DNA from 3 places in the Bacillus altitudinis genome. Region 3 is predicted to be linked to each of the others. Evidence: riboswitches for the same ligand, from Rfam matches in the RefSeq annotation. Region 3 holds a riboswitch; each other region holds the start of a gene.
What was found. A riboswitch is a leader RNA that binds a small molecule or an ion and turns the genes downstream of it on or off. The one in region 3 is predicted to bind thiamine pyrophosphate.
Positions count from the first base shown of each region.

Region 1: linked by a shared signal. The riboswitch ahead of tenA (thiaminase II) and the one ahead of tenA (thiaminase II) in region 3 are both predicted to bind thiamine pyrophosphate.
Region 2: linked by a shared signal. The riboswitch ahead of thiC (phosphomethylpyrimidine synthase ThiC) and the one ahead of tenA (thiaminase II) in region 3 are both predicted to bind thiamine pyrophosphate.

Region 1 is NZ_CP009108.1:794,945-803,024, reverse strand. It holds gene ID12_RS04065 (ORF6C domain-containing protein) at 1-221, shown strand, start outside; gene ID12_RS04060 (DUF1304 domain-containing protein) at 218-589, shown strand; partial or broken gene ID12_RS19235 (hypothetical protein) at 733-927, opposite strand; gene ID12_RS04055 (type 1 glutamine amidotransferase domain-containing protein) at 1,152-1,808, shown strand; gene ID12_RS04050 (hypothetical protein) at 1,950-3,077, shown strand; TPP riboswitch at 3,134-3,237, shown strand; gene tenA (thiaminase II) at 3,325-4,011, shown strand; gene ID12_RS04040 (ECF transporter S component) at 4,008-4,607, shown strand; gene ID12_RS04035 (ABC transporter ATP-binding protein) at 4,582-6,180, shown strand; gene ID12_RS04030 (energy-coupling factor transporter transmembrane component T family protein) at 6,170-6,904, shown strand; gene ID12_RS04025 (methyl-accepting chemotaxis protein) at 7,054-7,893, shown strand; gene ID12_RS04020 (YwqG family protein) at 8,068-8,080, shown strand, end outside.
Region 2 is NZ_CP009108.1:3,364,480-3,372,559, reverse strand. It holds gene nadC (carboxylating nicotinate-nucleotide diphosphorylase) at 1-775, shown strand, start outside; gene nadA (quinolinate synthase NadA) at 762-1,871, shown strand; gene safA (SafA/ExsA family spore coat assembly protein) at 2,003-3,211, shown strand; gene ID12_RS17035 (YhcN/YlaJ family sporulation lipoprotein) at 3,345-3,965, shown strand; gene ID12_RS17030 (LysE family transporter) at 4,012-4,644, opposite strand; TPP riboswitch at 4,883-4,992, shown strand; gene thiC (phosphomethylpyrimidine synthase ThiC) at 5,119-6,879, shown strand; gene ID12_RS19415 (hypothetical protein) at 6,910-7,059, opposite strand; gene ID12_RS17020 (hypothetical protein) at 7,252-7,434, shown strand; gene ID12_RS17015 (serine/threonine protein kinase) at 7,467-8,080, opposite strand, start outside.
Region 3 is NZ_CP009108.1:2,099,569-2,107,648, reverse strand. It holds gene fabI (enoyl-ACP reductase FabI) at 1-711, opposite strand, end outside; gene thiD (bifunctional hydroxymethylpyrimidine kinase/phosphomethylpyrimidine kinase) at 861-1,667, opposite strand; gene ID12_RS10535 (thiazole biosynthesis adenylyltransferase ThiF) at 1,685-2,698, opposite strand; gene ID12_RS10530 (thiazole synthase) at 2,695-3,462, opposite strand; gene thiS (sulfur carrier protein ThiS) at 3,467-3,670, opposite strand; gene thiO (glycine oxidase ThiO) at 3,667-4,779, opposite strand; gene tenI (thiazole tautomerase TenI) at 4,763-5,380, opposite strand; gene tenA (thiaminase II) at 5,355-6,065, opposite strand; TPP riboswitch at 6,144-6,253, opposite strand; gene ID12_RS10505 (monovalent cation:proton antiporter family protein) at 6,307-8,080, opposite strand, start outside.

The DNA.
Region 1 (8,080 bases), 1.3 Mb from region 3:
CGATGCAGACTTTTTGCAGCCATTTAGAGTATGATGGCCACGGTAAGCTTCATATTAATACCATCATGGCTTTTATTAAAAAGGAATTTGGTGTAAGAAAAATGAAAGACATTCCACAAAGTCGTTTTCATGAGGCGTTAGAGCTAATCCAAGACTTTGATTTATACACGGACAAAATACAAATACGAGACCGTCTATCAGAAAGGAATTCACTAAATTGAATATTTTAGCAATGATTTTAGTAGGAATTGTCGCTTTAGAGCACATTGTCATCATGTTACTAGAAATGTTTTTTATGGAATCAAAAATGGCGAAAAGATCTTTCAATCTGCCTGAACACTTACAAAAGGATCCAAATGTGAAAGTGATGTTTGCTAATCAAGGGCTATACAATGGCTTTCTAGCTGCTGGACTCATTTGGGGGCTCATTCTTGGTTCGAATACCGTAGGATATATGATTCAGCTATTTTTCGTTCTTTGTGTGTTCATCGCAGCAGTATTTGGCGGGGTGACGTCTAATAAATCGATTATCATCAAACAAGGGTTACCAGCTTTTCTTGCATTAATTGCACTTATCCTGGCTATATAATCCTATCAGCGTGATAGAAAACCTTTGCAGTTTAGGAAGGACGAGCATCGGAGCGAATTTGACATTGGTGAGCACCGAAGCGCAGGACTGACACCGAATGCGAGGGTTTGTCTACACAGTAAAGCCGCCCCAGAGGGCGGCTTTTATCTTTTACGCATTCCCATCAAACGAATAATGGACGTAAGACAAAGGGCAACAGCGACAGCCAATATGATTTTTCCATACATGACGCCCGTAAGATTCATTAAAAAGACAGCCAATATGATACAGAGCGTGATGATAATCATCACAATCGAATAGGTTTTCATCTCTTTTTCCACTCCTTTTAAATTCCCTCTAGCGCAAGAGGTCTGTCAATTGTTTCTCATATTATATCATTTCATCACAATTTTACATGAAATTCCCTGTCAATAGAATGTGACAGAATGATTAGATTTGAAGTGAGGCTATATTTTTTAAAAAATCGGGTATAACATAAAGAGTTGTATCCAAGTCTGATTGCTTGATATTTAATTGTGCAAAATATAAAATAGCCACATGATAAATAGAAAGGATGATAAAGTTGAGCAAAAACGTCTTATTAGTATCAACAAGCAGCTCAGAAATGAACGGACACCCTACAGGCTTATGGCTAGAAGAATTGGCCGAGCCATTTCATATCTTTAAAGAAAATGGACTCAACGTGCAAATCGTTTCAATAAAAGGTGGAACAGTACCGATCGATAAAAATTCAATTCCTGAAGGAGTTCCAGCACAATATCAAGATGTGTATGAATTACTTCAAGACACAAAGGCACTGACAGATGTAAACCCAGCTGAGTATGATGGCATTTTCTTTGCTGGAGGACATGGCCCAATGATCGACTTTGCGTCCAATCAATTGGTTGCCGATGCGATCTTAGCGATTTCAGACAAAAATGGAGCCGTTGGGGCAGTTTGCCATGGCGTTTCTGCCTTTGTTGATGTGAAGGATCGTGATGGAAAATCATTTATCGACGGCAAGAAAATAACAGGATTCACAAACGAGGAAGAGGATGCTGTTCAGCTGACATCTAAAGTTCCATTTTTATTGGAAACAAAACTTCGCGAGCAAGGGGCAGCATTTGAAAAAGGCGATGCATTTGCGCCATTCGCTGTTGTAGACGGACAAATTATTACTGGACAAAATCCAGGATCAAGTGCAGAAACAGCACGCTTATTTGTCAAAACCATTGCATAAATCATCAAATAAACCAGTCGTGACTCATACGGCTGGTTTTTTGTTATGAAAATTTCCTAAAAAAGTCCAAAACAAGTATTAGAAAAATGGTAAAATAATCACAGGGTAAAAAACCCAAATTAGGGAAAAGGGGATGTTCCTGTGAGAGCATTTTATGTCAAAATCACCGCCGCCTTACTGTCTATTTTATTGGTCACAACAGGTTTATTTTCACCAGCAATCAAAGCAGAAGATGCACCAAAATCAAGTGAAAAAGTATCGCCACTGACTGAAAAAGCCATTCAGCAAGTGCAAGAGTCGTTTGAAAAGCAGGATAAAGGGACTGCGGTTCAACAGAAGGAAGTAAAAAAATCATTTAAAGTAGATAAGAAAAAGGGAATAAGTATTAAACGAAAAGCGGCTGCAGATGGAAAGATGCGCACGTCTGCCGTTCGCTCTATTGATGGACTAGCCATTAATCAATCGGCAGTTTTAAACGAGGAAGATCCAGTTGATTTATGGTTCTTAAGTACATCGTCTCCTAAGGCGCTCATCAGCCGGATTACCTCTCCAAATGCTGATTATTTCGTTCAGTTATTTGTTATTGATTATGAAGAAGGACAAGCTTATCCAACGGATCTGATTCAACCAGCAGGCAGTCTGCTTGCGTTAAGCAATTTACCAGCGGGTGATTATGCGTTTGGTATTACTAGCGGTGGAGACTTTGGAGACTCATACACATTACAGGTGAATGCAAAAAACCCACCAAATTTCACAGGTGCTGAATCCCTGTCATCAACGTTGCAATACTTTGTTGCTTCGTATGCCAATGGGGATGTTTTCGCAAATGGTACAAAAGTGTATAACAAACAATCTAAGACCGCTGATTATAAATGGGAGCGTGTATTTTATTTCTCATATGATGGAAAATATCAACAGAGAACGCATTCTGTTGACAGTGTAAAAGTGAAAAGTATTTCGGCACCAGTATCGTACTCTGCTCCATACGCGAGTTCCTCTGAGGCCATTCTTGTCTACTTAGATGTGGAGACATTATTTATGTATCATGAATCATCGTTTGCTAGTGGGCAGTACTACCATAGCAGCTTTGTTGATACTCTCGGAAAGACAACGCCAAGGCGTTTAGACATTGATGACCTGACAAATTACGGCGATCATATTTTGGCTGTTGATTTAAAGACAGGAAAGCCAATTGATTTCTTCAGTGTCCTTAATTTCTACTATGCAGCAGGGATCGAGAAGCTGCCAACGATCAATACATTGAATTAAGACCGGCAGTTGACATCAAATCGCCACATGTGTAGAGTAAAGATAATTAAATGACAAAAGTCCACTAGGGGAGTCATGTATGACTGAGACAAGAGGAAATCTTGGACCCTTTGAACCTGATCTAGTTTGTACTAGCGGAGGGAAGTGGAGCTGGACCTTGTCTTATTCATGATTGAATCGATAAGAAGGCCGCTCCATTTGGGGTGGCTTTTTCATTTATTCAACTGAAAAAGAGGAGGCTTTTTTTATGACATTTTCAACCCAATTAAGGCAAGAAGCAGAACCATTATTTGAAGCGATTTATCAGCATCCGTTTGTGAGAGGACTCGCAGCAGGAGAACTCGAAAAGGAACAGATCATTCATTATGTCAAACAGGATGCAGAATATTTAAATGCCTTTATTAAAATTTATGCGGCAGCCATTAGCAGATGTACAGACAGAGAGGACATTACCTTTTTCCATCAACAAATGGCTTTTGTCCTTGATAGTGAGACACATCCTCATCAAAACCTTTGCCGGGTGGCAGGTGTCGCTTATGATGAACTGCAAGGTGCATCTTTGGCGCCAAGTGCTCATCACTATATTCATCACATGCTGCAAGTCGCCGAGGAAGGGACGCTAGGAGAAATCATTGCGGTTTTGCTCCCTTGCCCTTGGACCTATTGGGAAATAGGCAAACGAATGCTCAGAGATGTAGAGCCCGATCCTGCCCATCCATTCTATGAGTGGATCACGTTTTATGGCGGGTTAACGGACTCTGTTACAGTGGAGCTTTGCAAACGGCTTGATCAGTGGGCAGAAGAAGCAAGTGAGAAGGAAAAGAAGAAAATGAAACAGCACTTCATCTTAAGCTGTCAGCTTGAGTATAAATTCTGGGACATGGCCTTTACTGTCGAAGAGTGGCCTGTCCAAATGGAGGTGCATTCTTCATGACATGGAAGATGAAAGAAGTCGTTCTTGCTGTCATTTTATCTGTGGCATGCGGAGTCATCTATTTAGGGTGGTCGACTCTTTATTTACCGATTACAGCCCTTGTCGGTCCAGCAGGAGGCAACATCATGTTCGGAATTTGGGTCATTGCCAGTCCAATCGTTGCTTACATTATCCAAAAGCCTGGCGCTGCCCTCATCGCAGAAACAGCTGCCGCCGCCGTGGAATTACTGACAGGCAGCCACTTCGGTCTTTCTGCGCTTTTGATTGGTGTGTGCCAAGGACTTGGAGCAGAAATCGCCTTCGTTCTATTTGGCTATAAGCGATATCGCATGTGGACACTCATGTTGTCTGGTGCCTTTGCAGCAGTCGGGGCAATGGCATATAGCCTCATTGCCAATGGATTCGGCTATTACACGCCTCAAGTGTTACTCATGACACTTGTCACTCAAGTCATCAGCGGTATGTTACTCGGCGGTTGCTTGGCAAAGGTTGTGGTGGATGCTTTATCTAAAACAGGTGTGCTGAATCAATATGCCATCATGAAAGAAAAACGAAGTAAGGGTGACCAGCATGGATTCATTTCTCGCGTGCAGTAATCTCACTGTCCGTTTTTATGAACAGCCGAATCCCGTTCTTCATCAAGTATCTCTTTCTATTCAAAAGGGGGAAAAGGTGCTGATATTAGGACCAAGTGGAAGCGGGAAATCTACGCTGATTTCTGTGCTTGCTGGCATTATTCCAGAGCATATGGAAGCTGAAGTACAGGGAGAAGTGATGCGGCAAAGGCATACTGGTGTCATGTTTCAAGACCCAGATTCGCAGTTTTGTATGCACCGAGTCAATGAAGAAATTGCGTTTAGCTTAGAGAATCGATCTGTCCCTCGAGAACAAATGGATGATATGATTCAGCATCTCATGAAAAAAGTACAGCTAGATGTCGACCCAAATACAGATATTCATACCTTATCTGGCGGAATGAAGCAGCGGTTGGCGCTTGCTTGTTTACTAGCATTAGAGCCAGATGTCCTGTTCTTTGATGAACCGACTGCACAGCTTGACCCAGCAGGAAGAATGGAGATATTTCAATTGCTTCAGCAGCTTTCAGCTGAACAGAATCAGACGATGATTTTTGTGGAGCATGTGTTAGACGGTGTCATCGAGTGGATGGATCGGGTGATCTTATTAGATCATCAAGGCCGTATCATAGCAGATGGAACGCCAAAAGACGTGATGAACACATTTGAGGGAGAAATGAAAGAAGCCGGCATTTGGCGTCCGAAAATATTTCCCGAGAAATGGTCCACTGTCGTACAAAATCCGTTTCATCCATTGAGTCAAACACTCTTGCAAACCTTTGAGGCGAGAAAAGTACGGCATGAGAAAGTGTCATCAACAGATCGAGAGACAATCATTCGCACAGATCATTTACAACTAAGCTACGGAAAAAAAAGCATTATAGATGACCTGCATCTGGATATAAAAGCAGGAGATTGGGTTGCGATCATCGGTGAAAATGGAAGCGGAAAAAGTACGTTTCTTAAACATGTCATACGTTTAGAACCAATAAAGAAAGGTCACATTTTCTTAAAAGGAAAACACCTGAAAAAGTGGTCTGACCGAACATTATATGAAAAATCAGGCTTTGTATTTCAAAATCCAGAACTTCAATTTATACAGGACACAGTGTTTGATGAAATCGCATTTGGTGGGAGACAGCGAAATTGGCCAGAGTCTGTGGTGCAAGAAAAAACGAATCAGCTATTGGCAGAGTTCGGCCTAGAGAAGCATAGAGACGTGCATCCTTTCACCTTAAGTTTAGGACAAAAAAGAAGATTAAGTGTTGCCACGATGCTTCTTTTTGATCAGGATGTTCTCATTTTAGATGAGCCGACCTTCGGGCAGGATGAGAAAACGGCGAGGGAGTTAATCCGGCGTTTAAAAGAACGGCAACGACAAGGCACCACCATTATCATGGTCACACATGATATGGAACTCGTTGATGAGTGCGCTGATCAGGTGCTTGTTTTTCATCAAGGGGAGCATGTATATGATGGTTCGCCTTTTGATTTATTTTCTCATCAGGAACTTGTCACTTCGTGTGAGCTGAGAGTGCCGTTACATTATCGCTATATGGCTGAAAGAAAGGAAGTGATGACGATTGCAAAGTAATCACTCCTTTCTATCCACTGTAAATCCAGTCATGAAATTACTCGCCCATCTCCTTGCGATGTGCTGTCTGATGGCGATTTCTGATCCTAAAACGACGTTCATCATCTGGCTGTTTGCACTAGGAATTGGACTTGTCCTAGGCGGCTGGAATTTGAAATACCTCATCACCAGACTTGTACCTTATCTGCTCTTTTTCATTCTCGTGTTTTGGATGATGGCGGCCTTTGGCAAGGGAGATCATACAGTTTGGAAGTGGGCATGGTTTCATATCACAGAGGAGAGTTTAAGAAATGGGCTGACCATTTCTTTTAGAATGCTTGGCTTTGTGACATTTGGTCTCCTTTTTACATCAACAACTGATTTGACGGCCTTTATGATGAGCTTAATCCATCAATGCCGAATGTCACCCAAATGGGCATATGGGATGCTGGCAGGCTTCCGGTTTATCCCGTTGTTTCAAAGTGAATTGAAGCAAATGAAGGCTGCACATAAAATTAGAGGTTACAAGCAAAAAAACAGTTGGAAAGCTTTTATACGTTATGCACTCCCCCTTTTCACGCAAGGCGTACGGAAATCTGAACGACTAGCCATTGCGATGGAAGCAAGAGGCTTCACAGGGACGAGGGAGAGAACATATTATCATGTCATCAGCACTTCATGGATCGACTGCATGTATCTTTTTTTCATCGTCATCAGTGTGTTGATATGCATGTTCTTTTTTTAAAAACAGCCACATTCTCTTGATAGAATGTGGCTGTTTTATATGTCTTAGGTCATTTGGTTGATATTAGTACACATTGCAGGCTGTAATAGATCATATAAAGAACCGATAAAGAGAGTGTACTGAGAAAAAGAGAGGATGAACGTGAGCGAATGTCACAGAGAATTGATAACATAATAGACGCTTTACCAATCGTTGGACTAGCTATGAGAGAGCAGCTAACCTTTTCTGTATTAGGGAAAGAGAAGGTTCTTTATTATCAGCAGCACGGGAACATTGACTTAGGGTTTAAAGCAGGGGACGTTGTAGCTCCCGGGTTCCAAAACTTTTCGATGTTGAAAAATGGGAGAGAGCCATCATTTATCCAGATTCCTAAAGAGGTGTACGGAATTCCTATGGACATCGTCGCCGTCCCGATTAAAGATGACAATGGTCAAGTAATCGCTGCCTTCTGTGTAGCATATGACCAAACGAATCAACAACGATTAGAACACATTATGACGGAAAGTAACGATGCTTCCGAAAAACTGGTCGCGATGGTACAGCAAGTGGCTGCACATTCAGAGGAACTACAAGCGACAAGTGAACAAATTCTACAAAATACAAAAACCACTGTCGAAAATTCCTCTAAAATCAATCAAGTGTCTAATCTCATCAAAGGTATCTCTGATCAAACGAACTTACTTGGACTCAATGCATCCATTGAGGCTGCAAGAGTCGGTGAAGCAGGTGCAGGCTTTGGGGTGGTTGCTACGGAAGTGAGAAAGCTGTCTACTCACGCGAAGCAAGCAACGACTGATATTGAAACAGCGCTAAAAGATGTGCAAGGCTCTATCAAAGGAATGGAAGAAGAAATAGCACAAATCGTGGCTTCATCTGAACATCAAGCAGAACTCGTTGGCACTTTCACAAAAATTATTGAGGGGCTGCACGAAACGAACGAAACGATGAAAACATTGGCAACAGACTTAGTGAATTATCAAGTGAAATAAATAAACGAATCACAAAACCTCCAGCCGTATCGGAGGTTTTTTTAACGTGTTGAAGTGAGTTTTTTGTCATGATATTGACGGGTTTTTCACTGACAGGGAAGTTACACTTCTGTATGATAGAAAAAGAGAGACCTGTTTTGATCATTAGACCTATTCATAAGGAGGAAGACCATCTTGACACAATCAG
Region 2 (8,080 bases), 1.3 Mb from region 3:
AGACAAGAAAGGAACAGCTTACATCATGGCGAAACAATCAGGCGTATTGGCCGGGACACAAGTCATTGATATGGGATACAAACTGCTGAATGAACAAGTTCAAACTGAGCTGTTTTTCCAGGAAGGTGATTGGATTCATGAAGGGGCTGTACTGGCACAAATAACAGGCCCCGTCAACGACTTGCTGAAAGGGGAGCGGGTGGTGTTGAATATCCTACAAAGAATGACAGGGATTGCTACACTAACGCATGAAGCAGTAGAGCGATTAGCTGATCCATCTATTACGATTTGTGATACGAGAAAGACGACACCCGGTTTGCGCATGCTGGAGAAGTACGCAGTAAAAGTCGGAGGCGGAAAGAATCATCGTTTCGGCTTATCCGATGGTGTGATGATTAAAGATAATCATATTGCGGCTTGTGGTTCTATCAGGGAAGCTGTGGAGAAAGCAAGAGCATACGCCGGTCATATGGTGAAAATTGAAGTGGAAATTGAATCAGAAGCACAGCTGATGGAAGCCATTGATGCCAAAGCAGATGTCATCATGTTTGACAACTGCTCTCCAGACGAAGTGAAGCGCTTTAAACAAATGACCCCTGAAACCATATTGACAGAGGCATCAGGCGGCATCACGTTAGAGAATGTGGCTAACTACCGGGGGACAGGTGTAGACCTTATTTCACTTGGATTCCTTACACATTCTGCTCCATCATTCGATTTTAGTATGAATATGGAATTCAGCCATAAAGGGGGAACGACTCATGTCCATGCTTGATGTGTTAGCAGCACAGCATACAGCCATGATGCCAGATGAATATAAACAGCGCTCTTATGATGAAATGAAAGAGAGAGTATTAGAGATTAAAAGCGCTTTTGGATCAAAGCTTTTTATACCGGGTCATCATTATCAAAAAGATGAAGTCATCCAATTTGCTGATGTGACAGGTGATTCATTGCAGCTTGCACAAATTGCTGCTGACAATCACGAAGCAGAATACATTGTATTTTGCGGGGTTCATTTTATGGCAGAAACGGCCGATATGCTATCAAAAAAGAATCAGCACGTCTTTTTGCCAGATATGAGAGCAGGTTGTTCAATGGCAGATATGGCGAATATGAAACAAACAGACAGGGCGTGGGATCAGCTCACTGAGCTGTTTGGAGATACGATCCTTCCGCTGACTTATGTAAACTCAACGGCTGATATTAAAGCATTTGTCGGCAAACATGGCGGATCGACTGTCACATCTTCAAACGCTAAAAAAGTATTGGAGTGGGCGCTGACCCAAAAAGAGCGAATTCTTTTTCTTCCTGATCAGCATTTAGGGCGTAACACAGCCTATGATTTAGGGATTCCGCTAGAGGAAATGGCTGTCTGGGATCAAATAGAAGAAAAGCTCATCACCGACCAACCGCTTCATCGAATCAAAATGATTTTATGGAAAGGTCATTGCTCTGTTCATGAGAAATTTACCATTGAGAATATTGAACAAACGAGAAAACGTGACCGTGACATACAGATTCTTGTTCATCCAGAGTGTACGCATGAAGTCGTAAAGGCTTCTGATCTAGCTGGTTCAACGAAATTTATTATTGATACGATCAAGCAGGCACCAGCAGGAAGTAAGTGGGCCATTGGAACAGAAATGAATTTAGTGAAACGCATCATTGACCAGCACCCTGACAAACAAATCGAATCCCTCAATCCAGATATGTGTCCATGTTTGACAATGAACCGTATTGATCTGCCTCATCTACTATGGTCACTTGAAAGCATTGAAAAAGGGGAGCCGGTCGGTTTGATTCAAGTGAATGAAGAGACGACAAAAGAGGCATTGCTCGCTTTAAATAAGATGCTCACCATTAAATAATGAAGTGTCCCCTCCTATCAGAAAACAAGTTTTTATCATATCGGCTTGTAAATAGGCATAAATTTATGTTGAAACATATTGTACTTCTGACATAACCGCTACGTTCACGTTTTGCATAGGAGGGGAAAACGTTGAAAATTCATATTGTGCAAAAAGGAGACTCCCTTTGGAAAATTTCAAAGAAGTACGGAGTCGACTTTCAAGAATTGAAAAAATTAAATTCGCAGCTCAGTAATCCAGATTTGATCATGCCAGGAATGAAAATCAAAATTCCATCTAGTGGTGTTCCTGTCAAAACCGATCATCACAAAGCAAAAGAAATGCCAAAAGCAAAAGAACACCCGTATGTAAAAGAAAAGCCAAAGGATGTCGTGCAAGTTCAAGATACGAAGCCGAAGGAAAAACCGAATGAACCGGTACCTTATGTGCCACCAGTACCAAAGATTGAACAGCCAGTTTTTCCACAAGTTGATGTAAACTATTATCAGACGAATCTCTACCAGCCATTCACGCCTCCTCCCAAAAAAGAACATCATGAGAAAAAAGATCACGTTCATGAAAAGAAAGATCATGTTCATGAGAAAAAGGATCATAAAGATCACAAGGACCATTTTCATCATGAAAATAAGGATCATTTCAAAGATGAAGTGGCAAAGGGATATGATCCATTCATTCATATCCCACATCAAAAAGAGGAGGGAAAAGAAATGGAGCATAGTAATTACCCAAACCTTCCTAATTTCCCGCAAATGCCGAATGTTGGAGGGGCAGCAGTAGGGGGCATGGCTGAAAATAAAGAGCATCACCACCATCATCAAGAGTCATATGATCCTTATTATGGTTATGGTCATTACATGCCAGCAATGTATCCATATCCGCAGCAAATGGTACCCGCTTCTCCTATTTTACCGGGATCAGGCCTTTGTTATCCGGTACAGCCGTATTATCACCATCACATGATGCCGTATCCTTACCCGGCAGCTCAGCCGTATTATCCTGCGTATCAAGCACCGGCTTATTACGGTGAACATCATGAGCATCATGCAAACGATGGGCATCACTGGCACCACCATATGCATCCAAATGCAGGCGCAAATGCAAATGCAAATGCAAATGCCAATGCCAATCAAGGCTTTTATCCAAACGCTCCAAATGAAGCATATGGCAAGGAAGACTGCGGATGCGATGATGGCATGAAGCATCATCAACCATGGCCTGGACATTATCCAAACCCTGTTCCATATGGTCAAATGGGTGCTTATCCAGCACAGCCTTATATGCAGCAGCCTTATCAAAACCCATCTGTCTTTGCAAGACCAGAAGAAGACGAAGAAGATTAATGACACAAGGGACGATCTCAATCGTTCCTTTTTTTGTTTATAACTGACAGCTTGTTTTTGTCCTCAACTGTACATGCTAAAACAGAGCCTGTTTTGCGCTCATGAGATTCAATTTGTACAGGAGGTTTTTCGTTTGAGACAAAAATGGCAAAAAACAATCGCCTTAGTGCTTCTATCTATTGGATTAACGGCATGTGGTACAAATAACAATGCGGGTGTAGATACACGTCATAATCAATCAGGCCAGCCAGTTGGATACCACTCCAATCAACAGGCAACAGACAACAACCAAGATCATCAAGGACCGGTTTCTGAGCTTATGGAGGGAATGAACGGAAGAAATACAACGAATGTTGATGATCGTTCACGCCCTACACAGGATCAAGTGAGAATGCCACTTACTGGTGGAGATGGACGCTACAGTCATGGAGATATGAACTATCATAACCAAATGTCGTTCTCTGGCTACGATAAACAAGAGAACATCCAGCGTTCAAGAAAAATCGCCAACCGAGTGAACAAAATGAACCATGTGACAGACTCACAAGTCATGGTGACGGATGAAAATGTGTATATTGCTCTTAAAACAGATGGGCGCTTGACATCAGAGGGTGTATCACAAGTAGAAGAAGCAGCGACTCGTTATGCAGATGGAAGAGCTGTCCAAGTCATTAAAGACGAAGGCGCATTTACACGCTTCAGAGATATGAGAAAAACGCAATTTGAAACAGGTCAGACAGGCATGACCCGTTAAGCTGAAATAAAAAAGGCTAAAGTTCATGACGAACTTTAGCCTTTCTTTAAAAATAAACTTTGATCCCGATATAAAATTCATAAAAGAAATAACAGCCAAATCCAAGTAATAAAATACCGGCAATAATGGAAGTCCACTTAATCATTGTTCGGTTCATCACTTTTCTTGTTAGGGAAACAATCGTGAGAAGACCGATGTCATGAAGAAGAATCCCTGCCAAAATACCCGCAGCAGCCAATATAAATTCAGATGAATTTGTATTCGTATAAGCATCTGCCAGTACAGCACCAAACACAGATACCCAGAACACAAGGTTTCCAGGTGATACCGCGACGAGCAGCCCATTTCGGTATGTTTTAGCGAATGATTTATTCACTTTTTCTCCTGCTAAATGGATGTCTTGATCCGCATTTTTAATCGAATCGTAGGCAAGAATCATTAAAAAGATGGCACCGATCAGCCAGAGCGGAATTTGGATAAAGGGCAAAGATAAAAATTGAGCAAATCCAGCATATAAAGCCAAGATGAGCAATATATCGATGGTCATACCACCAGCGCCTACAGTTAATCCATGAAAGAATCCGTTTTTTAATCCCTGCTTTGTCATTTCAACCGTGATCGCTCCAACAGGTAGAGCAATTGAGAATCCAACGACGATAAATGTAAGAAATGTTTGCAATCGACTAGAACTTCCTTTGAATCATGTTTGTATAAAAATTCTCCGTTTAGATTAATTATACAAATTAGGAGAAAAGGATCAATGATTATTTCTTATTTAATCGAAATGAGAGAGATAAATCGTGTATAGAAAGATGTATATCGTGAAGATCGTGTATTCATTGTAGGGGAAAGGAACTATTTTCCTAAAACTTCTTTTTTTCATTTCTCAGCTATGCTACACTGTTGTGGAAATCAATATAAGTGACTAGGGGTGCCCGGAAATGCGGGCTGAGAGAGAAGACAAGCTTCTTAACCCTTTGGACCTGATCTGGCTCGTACCAGCGTGGGGAAGTTGAAGATGATACATGTGCCATATGAATGGCATACATGTTTTTTTCTGACGACGAAACCAGGTTCTTTACATAGAATCTGGTTTTTTGCTGGTGCTGATTCCATCCTGACCGGTCACACGAAAAGAAGGAGAGAACAGCAAATGAATGAAAAGACAAATGTTCCATCAACGCAATCTTTATTATCAAACTTTGAAGGCAGTCGAAAGGTATATGAACAAGGCTCAAGACCTGACATTTTGGTGCCAAAAAGAGAAATCGTGCTCACAAATACAGTGACACAAGCAGGTGATATCGAAAATGAACCGATTCGTGTGTACGATACAAGTGGACCGTATACAGATGCGGAGGCTCATATTGATGTCACAAAGGGATTAAAGCGCCTGAGATCAGCATGGATTAAAGAAAGAGAAGATACTGAAAGCTATGAAGGGCGTCAAGTAAAGCCAGAAGATAATGGATATCGCTTGAACGGGAAAGAATCCTTTCAAGCTGCCCAGACAGATTTTCATCATATACCGCTCCGCGGGAAACAAGGTGCTTGTGTGACGCAAATGCATTATGCAAAAAAGGGGATCATTACGCCTGAAATGGAGTTTATCGCTTTGAGAGAACAGCTAAGTCCTGAGTTTGTTAGAGAGGAAGTGGCTAGTGGAAGAGCGGTCATTCCAGCGAATATCAACCATCCTGAAAGTGAGCCGATGATCATCGGAAAGAATTTTCACGTGAAAATTAATGCGAATATTGGCAATTCAGCTGTGACGTCGTCCATTGAAGAAGAGGTGGAGAAGATGACATGGGCAATTAGATGGGGGGCAGATACGATGATGGACCTGTCTACAGGAAAGGACATTCATACAACGAGAGAATGGATTATCCGCAATTGCCCAGTCCCAGTAGGAACGGTCCCAATTTATCAGGCACTTGAAAAAGTGAATGGAATCGCAGAAAATTTGACGTGGGAAGTATACCGAGACACATTAATTGAACAGGCAGAGCAAGGGGTTGACTACTTCACCATTCATGCGGGCGTCCTGTTAAGGTATATTCCGCTCACAGTCGACCGTGTCACAGGAATTGTTTCAAGAGGCGGAGCCATTATGGCAAGATGGTGTCTCGCTCATCATCAAGAGAACTTTCTGTATACCCATTTTGAAGAAATTTGTGAAATCATGAAAACGTATGACATTGCCTTTTCGCTTGGGGACGGGCTCAGACCTGGATCCATTGCGGACGCAAATGACGAAGCGCAGTTTGCAGAGCTGGAAACGTTAGGGGAATTGACAGAGATCGCTTGGAAACATGATGTACAGGTCATGATTGAAGGACCTGGTCATGTTCCAATGGATAAAATCAAAGAGAATGTCGATAAGCAGATGGAGATATGCAAAGAGGCACCTTTTTATACGTTAGGTCCTCTAACAACAGATATTGCACCGGGATATGATCATATTACATCTGCGATCGGTGCGGCGATGATCGGCTGGTACGGAACAGCCATGCTGTGCTATGTGACACCAAAAGAGCATTTAGGTCTGCCGAACAAAGAAGATGTAAGAGAAGGCGTCATCGCTTATAAAATTGCTGCACATGCAGCTGATGTAGCAAAAGGACATCCTGCTGCTCAAAAGCGTGATGATGCCTTATCAAAAGCGAGATTTGAATTCAGATGGCGGGATCAATTTCACCTGTCACTTGACCCAGAACGAGCGCTGGCATTCCATGATGAAACATTGCCTGCTGAAGGTGCTAAAACTGCTCATTTTTGTTCCATGTGTGGACCAAAGTTTTGCAGTATGAAAATATCCCATGACATCCGCAACCAATCAGAAGAAGTGAAAAGAGAGATGGAGAAGAAGGCAAAAGAGTTTATCAATCAAGGCAGCCAAATCTATCAATCCTAAAAAAACCTCGCACTCCTCTAGTGCGGGGTTTTATAAAACGGCTGAAATGGCTTTTCTTACGAGGTGCAAAAATGCTCTTACTGCAATCGCCATCGTTTCAACACTTGGGATGAAGGCATCTGTTAAATGAAATAGAACTGTTTGTCTCTCTGGAGATATTCGTTTTTTCTTTTGTTTCATAAAGACAGCCTCCTTTTCATTCAATATACTTCTTTTGAAGCGTATCTAGATAGATATGTTGTGCGAATTTAAACAAAATTTAAACTTCTTGTGTTTAGAAGGAAAGAAGCAGGGGAAACGGATTGAATAGAGAATGAATGAAAAGAGCTGACCGATTCGGTTAGTGAACAAGACAGAGTGGAAGGTGATCTTATGATGAAAGTATTTAAGGTAACATTTCATATGAACAATGGGGAAGTGCTCGATTTCGAGCTGAAACGTCCAGCTACCTATGATGTGTATAAAAAAATTGAGGAAGCCAATCATTGGTTTAAGCTGAATAATGAAATCATTAACCTATTAAATGTGAATAGTATCCATGTAGAAACAGAATAAAACAGAAAGCCGCTCGAAAAGAGCGGCTTTCATTATGCAGTAAAATCATTTCGATTGTTCAGCTGACTTCGAGACAGCCAGTTTTTCTTATACAAATAGGCAATCACTTCAAGCCATAGACGCGGCGCTTTTTTAGGGAAAAAAGGTTTTTGATAATAGGCGTATGCAGCTTTTAAATCATCCCATTGATGACATGTTTTCGTTTGCGTGAAGCGGGCGACGTCAATGACCCTGACGCGGCCATCCTTTGTTAAAATTAAATTCCGCAGATGAATATCAGAAGGATTTAAACCTTTCGCGCGTGCTTCTTCCAATGCATCATCTACTTGTTCAATCATTTGTTTTTTGATCGGAATTCCTTTTGTCAGGCATTCATAGAAAGTATAACCTTTAATATATTCCATTAAAATATACTGATCCCCAGACTCGTAAATCTCAGGATAATAGGAGGAGCCGGAAAGTTTTTCATAAATTGCAGCCTCTTTGCGGGCGATGTTTCGATAAGAAGGAAAAAAGACTTTTAACGCCATTTTTTTGCCGTCTTTTTTGTATGAAAATACATAGGCACTTCTTCCTTTGCCGCACAGCTCAAGCTCAGCCGGTTTAAAGACGAGCTTATTAAAACGCTTTTCTTCTTGATACTGAA
Region 3 (8,080 bases):
ATCACTGAATAAGAATAGTGCTGTATCGCCAACTTCTTCAGGAGTCGTTGTACGGCGAAGCGGTGCACGCTCTTCAATATCCTTCAGGATCGTATTAAAGCCGCTGATTCCTTTTGCAGATAACGTACGAATTGGACCAGCAGAAATGCTGTTCACACGGATGCCTTCCGCTCCAAGATCAGCTGCTAAGTATTTCACACTTGCTTCAAGGGCTGCTTTTGCTACACCCATGACATTGTAGTTAGAGACAACGCGCTCTCCGCCTAGGTAAGTAAGTGTGACAATGCTTCCGCCTTCTGTCATGAGCGGACGTGCTGCTTTTGCTACAGCTGTTAGTGAATAGGCACTAATGTTGTGCGCTAAAAGGAAACCTTCACGGTTCGTGTTCAAATATTCACCGACAAGCTCTTCTTTGTTCGCAAATGCAATCGCATGTGCAACACCATGGATGACTTGTACTTTTTCTTTAATCGTTGCAAAACATTTTTCGATTTCTTCATCACTTGTCACATCACAAGGAAGAATAATGGAATCATCACGCTCTAGCGTGCTTGCTAGTTCTTTTACTGATTCTGCAAGACGATCTCCAACATAAGTAAAAATCAAACGAGCTCCTGCTTCGTGAAGTGAACGAGCAATCCCCCAAGCGATGCTTCGTTTATTGGCAACACCCATCACCACAATATTACGGCCTTCTAAAGAAAAGTTCATATGTATTAAAGCCTCCTATTTTTTCAAGACATAGTATTAGTACCTGATCATAATCTTATCACAAATCATGAGATATTGACAATTTCCGTTGAAAGAAAGTTTTTATTTCAGAAAAAAGACCGTCCTCACAAGTGAAGACAGTCTTCTTTTTATGCTTTGACTCTGTTTTGCTGATAAGCAAAGTGGTTAGTCGGTCCGTGCCCAGCGCCAATATTCAGAGGAAATTTGATCGCCTCATGGACAAAGGTTTCTGCCGTTTCAAAGGCTTCTTTCATGGAACGACCTTTTGCTATTTCTGCCGTTAATGCCGCTGCAAATGTACAGCCTGTTCCGTGTGTATGTGGTGTATCAATATGTTCGTTCGTGAGTTCAAAAAAGCTTTTTCCATCGTACAAAAGGTCTGTAATGAGGCCGTCTGAAGGACTATGACCTCCTTTGATCACAACATAGGACGTGCCAAGCTCATAAAGTCGTTCTGCTGCTCTATGGCGATCGTCTTTTGTCTGAATGCGCATGCCTATCAGCACTTCTGCCTCAGGGAGATTCGGTGTGACTGCATAACTGACAGGCAGTAACTGTGTTTTCATAGCAGAGACCGCATCTTCATTTAATAAAGAAGCGCCGCCTTTGGCAATCATGACTGGATCGACAATTAGTTTCAAGTCATATTGCTTCGTCTTTTCAGCAACGACACTGATCATGTCGGCACTCCACAGCATCCCTGTTTTAGCGGCATCTGGCAACAAGTCTTCTGCTACTGCATCAATTTGACTTTCGAGCGCCTCGATAGACAGAGGATAAATACCGTGAACGCCAAGTGTGTTTTGCGCTGTAATGGCCGTAATGGCGGACATTCCGTACACACCAAGCTCCTGAAAGGTTTTCAAGTCTGCTTGAATACCTGCTCCACCACCAGAATCAGTACCTGCGATGGTTAATGCTTTTTTAATCGTCATGTCATCTCACCCTCTCATTAGCCAATCCATTGATGATAAATCGTTCTCGCTTTCGCAATATCATTTGTCCCATGTACAAGCGCTCTGCCATCTTTGAATAAAACAAGCTTGTACTCATCCTTCTGACACGAAAGCAAATAAGGATTTTCCAACACATCCATTCCTGCTTTCTTTAGCTGACGGGCTACTTCATGCAGCGCAGGGGGTGCCCCTAGTGCACTGCGAATTTGTACGGTATTTCGTCCACATAATACATCTGCTTTTGCTCTTTGATCATATGAGAGAAATGGATATGTCTTAAGACCGCAGCTTGGACATTGTTTCTTTTTTAAAGACGTAACGGATCGAATATCAGATCGCTCGTTTGTCCATAAATCAAACGATCTTAATACCGGTGTGATGTGGTGTCCTGTTAAAAGCTTCAGTGCATCCGCCACTTGATAGGCCGCAACCTGCTGCACTACTGGACTAATAATTCCTGCTGTATCACATGTCATGCCTTGTGCAGGCAAATGCTCAAGCAGGCAGTGTAAACATGGTGTTTCACCAGGAATCACTGTGAATTGAATACCATAGCTTGCTACACAGGCCCCGTAAAGGAACGGAATTTGATGTTTGACGGCCGCATCGTTCGCAATCATTCTCACCTCAAAATTATCCGCTGCATCCACGATGATGGATGCCCCGCTGACGTACTCATCAATATTTTGAGCGGTCACGTCAATGACGATGCCTCTCACGTGAACGTCACTGTTCACCTGCTTGAGTCTTTTCTCAGCAGCCACAGCCTTTGGCAGCCGATCAAGAACATCTTGTTCTGTGTAAAGCTGCTGACGCTGCAGGTTGCTCCATTCAATATAATCTCTATCCAAAATGGTGACAGATCCTACGCCGGCACGGACGAGCATTTCAGCACTCGCTGTTCCAAGTGCCCCAGCCCCAATAATGACGGCATTTGAGGCATTTAGCCGTTTTTGTCCTTCTGTACCGATCGGCCTAAAAAGCTCTTGGCGTGAATAACGTGTGCTCAAAATGCTGGCATTCCTTCTTGCGGACTGCTGGCTGTTCCATAGTTTTTGAGTGGAATACGGCCTGCCTCGAAACCGAGTCTTCCAGATTCAATCGCCAGCTTCATCGCTTTAGCCATTTTCACAGGGTCCTTTGCGCCAGACACGGCTGTATTCAGTAATACAGCATCAGCGCCCAATTCCATCGCATAAGCAGCATCCTTCGGCGAACCTACACCCGCATCAATAATAACTGGCACCTTTGCCTGTTCGATAATAAACGATAGATTCAGAGGGTTTAAAAGCCCTTGACCTGAACCGATTGGAGAAGCACCTGGCATAATGGCATGAACACCAAGTTCTTCTAATTTCCTTGCCAGCACCACATCATCTGACGTATATGGCAACACGATAAAGCCTTCTTCTAATAGCATTTCAGATGCTTTTAACGTTTCGACTGGATCTGGCAGAAGAGATCTTGAACAGCCAATGACTTCTACTTTGATCATGTCACACAGTCCAGAAGCTTTCGCTAAACGAGCAATCCGCACCGCTTCTTCCGCTGTACTTGCCCCTGCAGTATTTGGCAGCAATGTATAGGCTGATAAATCAAGCTGCTCTAAAAAATTGGGCTGTGATGGTTCAAATATGTTCATTCTTCGCACAGCAAAGGTCAAAATTTCAGCTTCTGATACGTTGACCGCCTCTTTTTGAACTTCAAATGATGGATACTTTCCTGTCCCTAGTAATAGTCTTGATGTAAATGTTTTTCCGCCAATGCGCAGCATGGTGTCATCCTCCTCCTACAAAGTGAACGATTTCAATCGTGTCATTTGGTTGAATTTTTACCTGTTGAAAGGCTTCTTTATCTATAATTTCTTGATTTTTTTCAACGATCACCACTCGGTTTTCAAGTTGATAGGCTGACAGCAGATCAAAAATCGTGCCATTTTCCTTATCGAAATCAACCATTCTTCCATTCAATTGAATTTTCATACGAACAATGCCTCCTTTCGCCCAATACGAAACGCATGAAGCCATTCCTTGTGAACAGACTCGCCTACTATCAAGCCGCGAATGATTTCCCCCGTAATTGGCGCAAGTAAAATGCCATTTCGGTAATGTCCCGTTGCAAAAAGAATACGCTCGTCTTCCGGATGTTTTCCGATATAGGGGTGCCGGTCGCTTGTCGCTGGCCGAAGACCTGCCCAACATTGATCAATCGGCATCTCTCGAATAGAAGGCATGAGCTGAGATGCTTTGTGAATAACTGCTTCAATACCGCCAAGTGTCGGAACGGCCTGCCAGTCATTCGGTTTCATCGTTGCACCAATCACTAGCTTACCGCTATCCCTTTGAACGATATAACAATGATCATGATAGATGGTGTGTGCAAGCGCTGGACCGTTATTCCAAACAGACACGCATTCTCCTTTTACAGGATAGAGAGAATGTGATAACCCCAGTTCTTCTAAAAAACGGCCTGACCATACACCACTTGCTACAGTCAGATGATCACATGTGAAGATGCCTTTAGCTGTACTGACTGTCAAAGTTTCTTTTCCCCTCTTCACATCGATAACGGGGGTAAACTCCTTCACATCCGCTCCATGCCGAACAGCCGCCTGCCAAAAAGCCCTGCATACCGCATATGGCTCGACATGTACATCATCTGCTATCAAGCCTGCTCCTACGATGTCATCTGCTATTTGAGGCATACGTTCTTTTACGCTGCTTGCTTCAAGCCATTCAAATGTGGGCAAATGCTGCATCCGGCAAAGCGCTCGCTTTTCTTGTTCTGTAAAAGCCACCTTCATAATCCCGCCCACTGATGTCCGAATATCAATGCCCGATTCACGCTGAAGGTCGACCGTTAATTTTTCATATAAAACCTGACTTTGTCTGCCTACTTGAAAGAAAATATCCTCATCACCTTCTCCTTCAGCATGTGCACCCAGCATGCCAGCAGCCGCACTCGTCGTTTGCTTCCCGATCTCATTTGCCTCAAATAAGACAATCTGCTTTCCTGCTTTTGCAAGGTGATAAGCGATCGACATCCCTATGATTCCACCACCAATGATTGCAACATCATAATGCTTGTTCATAAGGATTCTCCTTTCGCTTTTTAGAAAATATTTGCGCCATTTTGCGCGGCTGAGGATGAGCAAAAATCCCCGACATGACGGCTATTCCCTTTAAATCAACATGCATCAATTCTGGCAGTCGTTCTGGTGTGATTCCACCAATGACAACGACTGGAATGGACAGCGAAGAAGTCATGTCTTCCACAATCTTTATGCCTCTCGCCTGAAGTCCGGGTTTGCATGCGGTATCATACACATGCCCAAACATGACATACTCTGCCCCGTTCTTCTCTGCTGCTTTGGCTTCTTCTATCGAATGAACCGATACCCCCGCATGGAGGTGAGGAAATTTTTGTCTTAATTCCTTTGGCGAAAAGCTGTGTCCTGGAAGATGAACCCGGTGAATATTGGTCAGCAGCGCAACGTCAACTCGGTCATTGATAATCAGCTTTTCTTTCGGAACACCTTCTGCTAGGAGTTGTTTCACGAGGTGAACCAGCTCACCTGCTGCCTTCGATCGTTCACGAATATGAATAAAGTCTACTTCAGACGCAATGTCTTTTATTTGCTTGATGAGCTCCCTGACAGGAAGCGTATCATTTGTCACTGCATGGAGTTCCATTTGCACCAACCCCATCTAAGCATGCTGTCTGCCACATTTCTTTTTCATACGCCATCTCCCAGAAATGGTATTCGTAATAGCTCGAAATCACGAAATTTTCTTTCATATTAGCCCGCACATGTTCTGGCGCTTTTTCTGCAAGTTCATCAAAACGGTTCACCTGTTCAAAAACAAGCTCTTTAAACCAATCCCCGCCATATGTCAAAATCCATTCTTGATAAATCGGATGGTCAGGTGTTGTTTGTTTCAGTTTTTCTCCTACCTCATAATAAAGCCAGTAGCACGGCAATAATGCGGCTAAAATTTCTTCAAAACGACCGCTTTTCACAGATCGGTACATATGCGAGGTATATGCATACGCAGTTGGAGAAGGTTTAAAGTTTGCCAGCGCTTCATCAGAGATCTGGAGCAGTTCTGTGAACTTTCTATGCAGTGATAGCTCTGCTTCATACGTACCCTGCGCATGATATGCCATTCTGCCTGTCGTATATAAGTCCTCACTAATGGCAGCTCCATACGACTGTACTTTTGCAAAATGAGTTAAATAGTACGAATCCTGCATCACATAATAAGTGAAACGATCGAGTGAAAGTGTGCCATCACCAATCCCTTTCACAAAAGGGTGTGTAAAGCTCCCATTCCACCATCTAGCTGCTGCTTCTTTACATTCGTTCGAAAATGTCATGTTCCTCTCCTCCTGTTTTTCCATATAAAAAAACCACTTTCCGCGTGGAAAGTGGTTTGGAATTTGTAAAAAGCATAGTCAAACACCGCACCACTTCCCTACGCAGGTATGAACCTGTTCAGGTAATGAGGGTCTAAAAGTCTATACTTTTATCTCAGCCCTTTTAAAGGACTCCCCTAGTGGATCAAACATATATTGTTGTACCTCTATCTTAATCAGGATTTGTTCATCGGTCAAGGGTTCATTGCAACTCTAATTGGGCTCTTAGTCCTGCCACATACTCCCGGGAGCCAGACACAAGCACGCGGTCACCGCTTCTAAGCGTCGTATCCCCATGCGGTACTAAGCTGTCAATTCCTCTAAAAATACGGACAAACACCAAATCGCCGGTAAATGGAAATTCCCTCAGCATGACGTTATGATACCGATGATTGTTCATTTGAATTTGATACAAAGAAGAATCCTCATTTGTTAACAAGCGAATCGCATCAGGTGCTTCAATCAATGCCCTCAGCACCGTTTTAGATGATAAGAAGTTAGAAAAGGTATCGATCCCTGCTTCCTTTAAAGTCAGCTCGGCTTCCGCTTTGTTGACACTTGCAATGACTTGTTTAGACCCTTCTTCTTTTGCAAATAAAGCAATTTCCTTATTTTTCGTTTCACTGCCTGTAGCCACAACGAGCACATCCTCTTGCCCGATGCCAGCCTGCCTGAGCGTATCATCGTCATATTGTTCAATCGCTTCAACTTCAAAGATGGAGTCAGCAAGCAAGGCTTCTTTATTTTCCTGAAAGACGTGTAAAATACGGATGTCATATTCATCCTGATGTAAATCAAGCGTCACAGGTAACGTCAGCTGATTCGCTCCAATAAACGTCACACGCTTTTTATGATTGGTTTCACGTTCTTGTTTAAATAACGCCTTAAACCAAACAGGCGTTAAAATACTCGTGAGCACAGCGACTAGAATGAGGGCTCCTGACATTTTATGATCAATGACACCAAGCCGCTCACCAATCGTTGCAGCCGCAATAACTAGGGATAACGTCGAGGTTAATAAAAAACCAGAACCAATGACCTTTTTCATGTCATACCATTTTTTTAAATAAAGAATCGGAACGAGTTTACTAAGCAATAATGCAATAAACAGTAGCGGAATCATGATCATGATGGTTGGATCTTTAAAGAGTGACCATATATTCAGGTCCACACCGACCATCACAAAAAAGATCGGAATTAAAAATCCATAGCCAAATGAGTCCAGCTGCTGTACGAGTTCTTTATTAGGCGAAAGAAGAGACACAAGCACACCTGCTAAAAAAGCCCCCAGAATATTTTCAGCACCGAGTGATTCAGATAAGGCAACTAAGACTATAATGAGAGTAAAGATGGCTCTTGTCCCAATTTGCACCGTTCCTTTTGACATGGACTGAAAAATGGACTTTGTCTTAAATACCCGGCCAAATAAATAAAGAAGAATACCTGCCGCAAATAATAATAAGAGCAACCACATGTTCCCTGTTCCATCGCCATAAATGGAGGAAAACACAGCAAGTAAAATCATTGTCACCAAATCAGCAATGACGGCTACAAGCAAAATGATTTGACCAATATTCGTTTGCATCAACTTTTCCTCTTTTAAGGTAGGAACTACCACACCCAATGAGATGGTGGAAATAATAAGCGTCATTAAAAAGGCATTTTGAATAAATCCTGCAAGGACAAACGCATAAGACAGGATAAAGGACATACAAAATACGCCAACAAAAATAATGGTCGCTGTTTTAAATGTATTCGGTTCTTTTAATCCATTTGGTAGTTCTCGCGCTTTCTTCTTTGATTCAAAAGAAGAAAAATCTATTTCAAGTCCACTTAAAAACATAAGAAAAATAAAACCTAGCATGGATAACGTATCTAGCCATGCGTCGTGTTCAACAACTAGTTGAAGACCGCTTTTTCCAATGATGAGCCCCATGATGATTTCAGCGACAACGACCGGGATGGTCAGCTTAAAT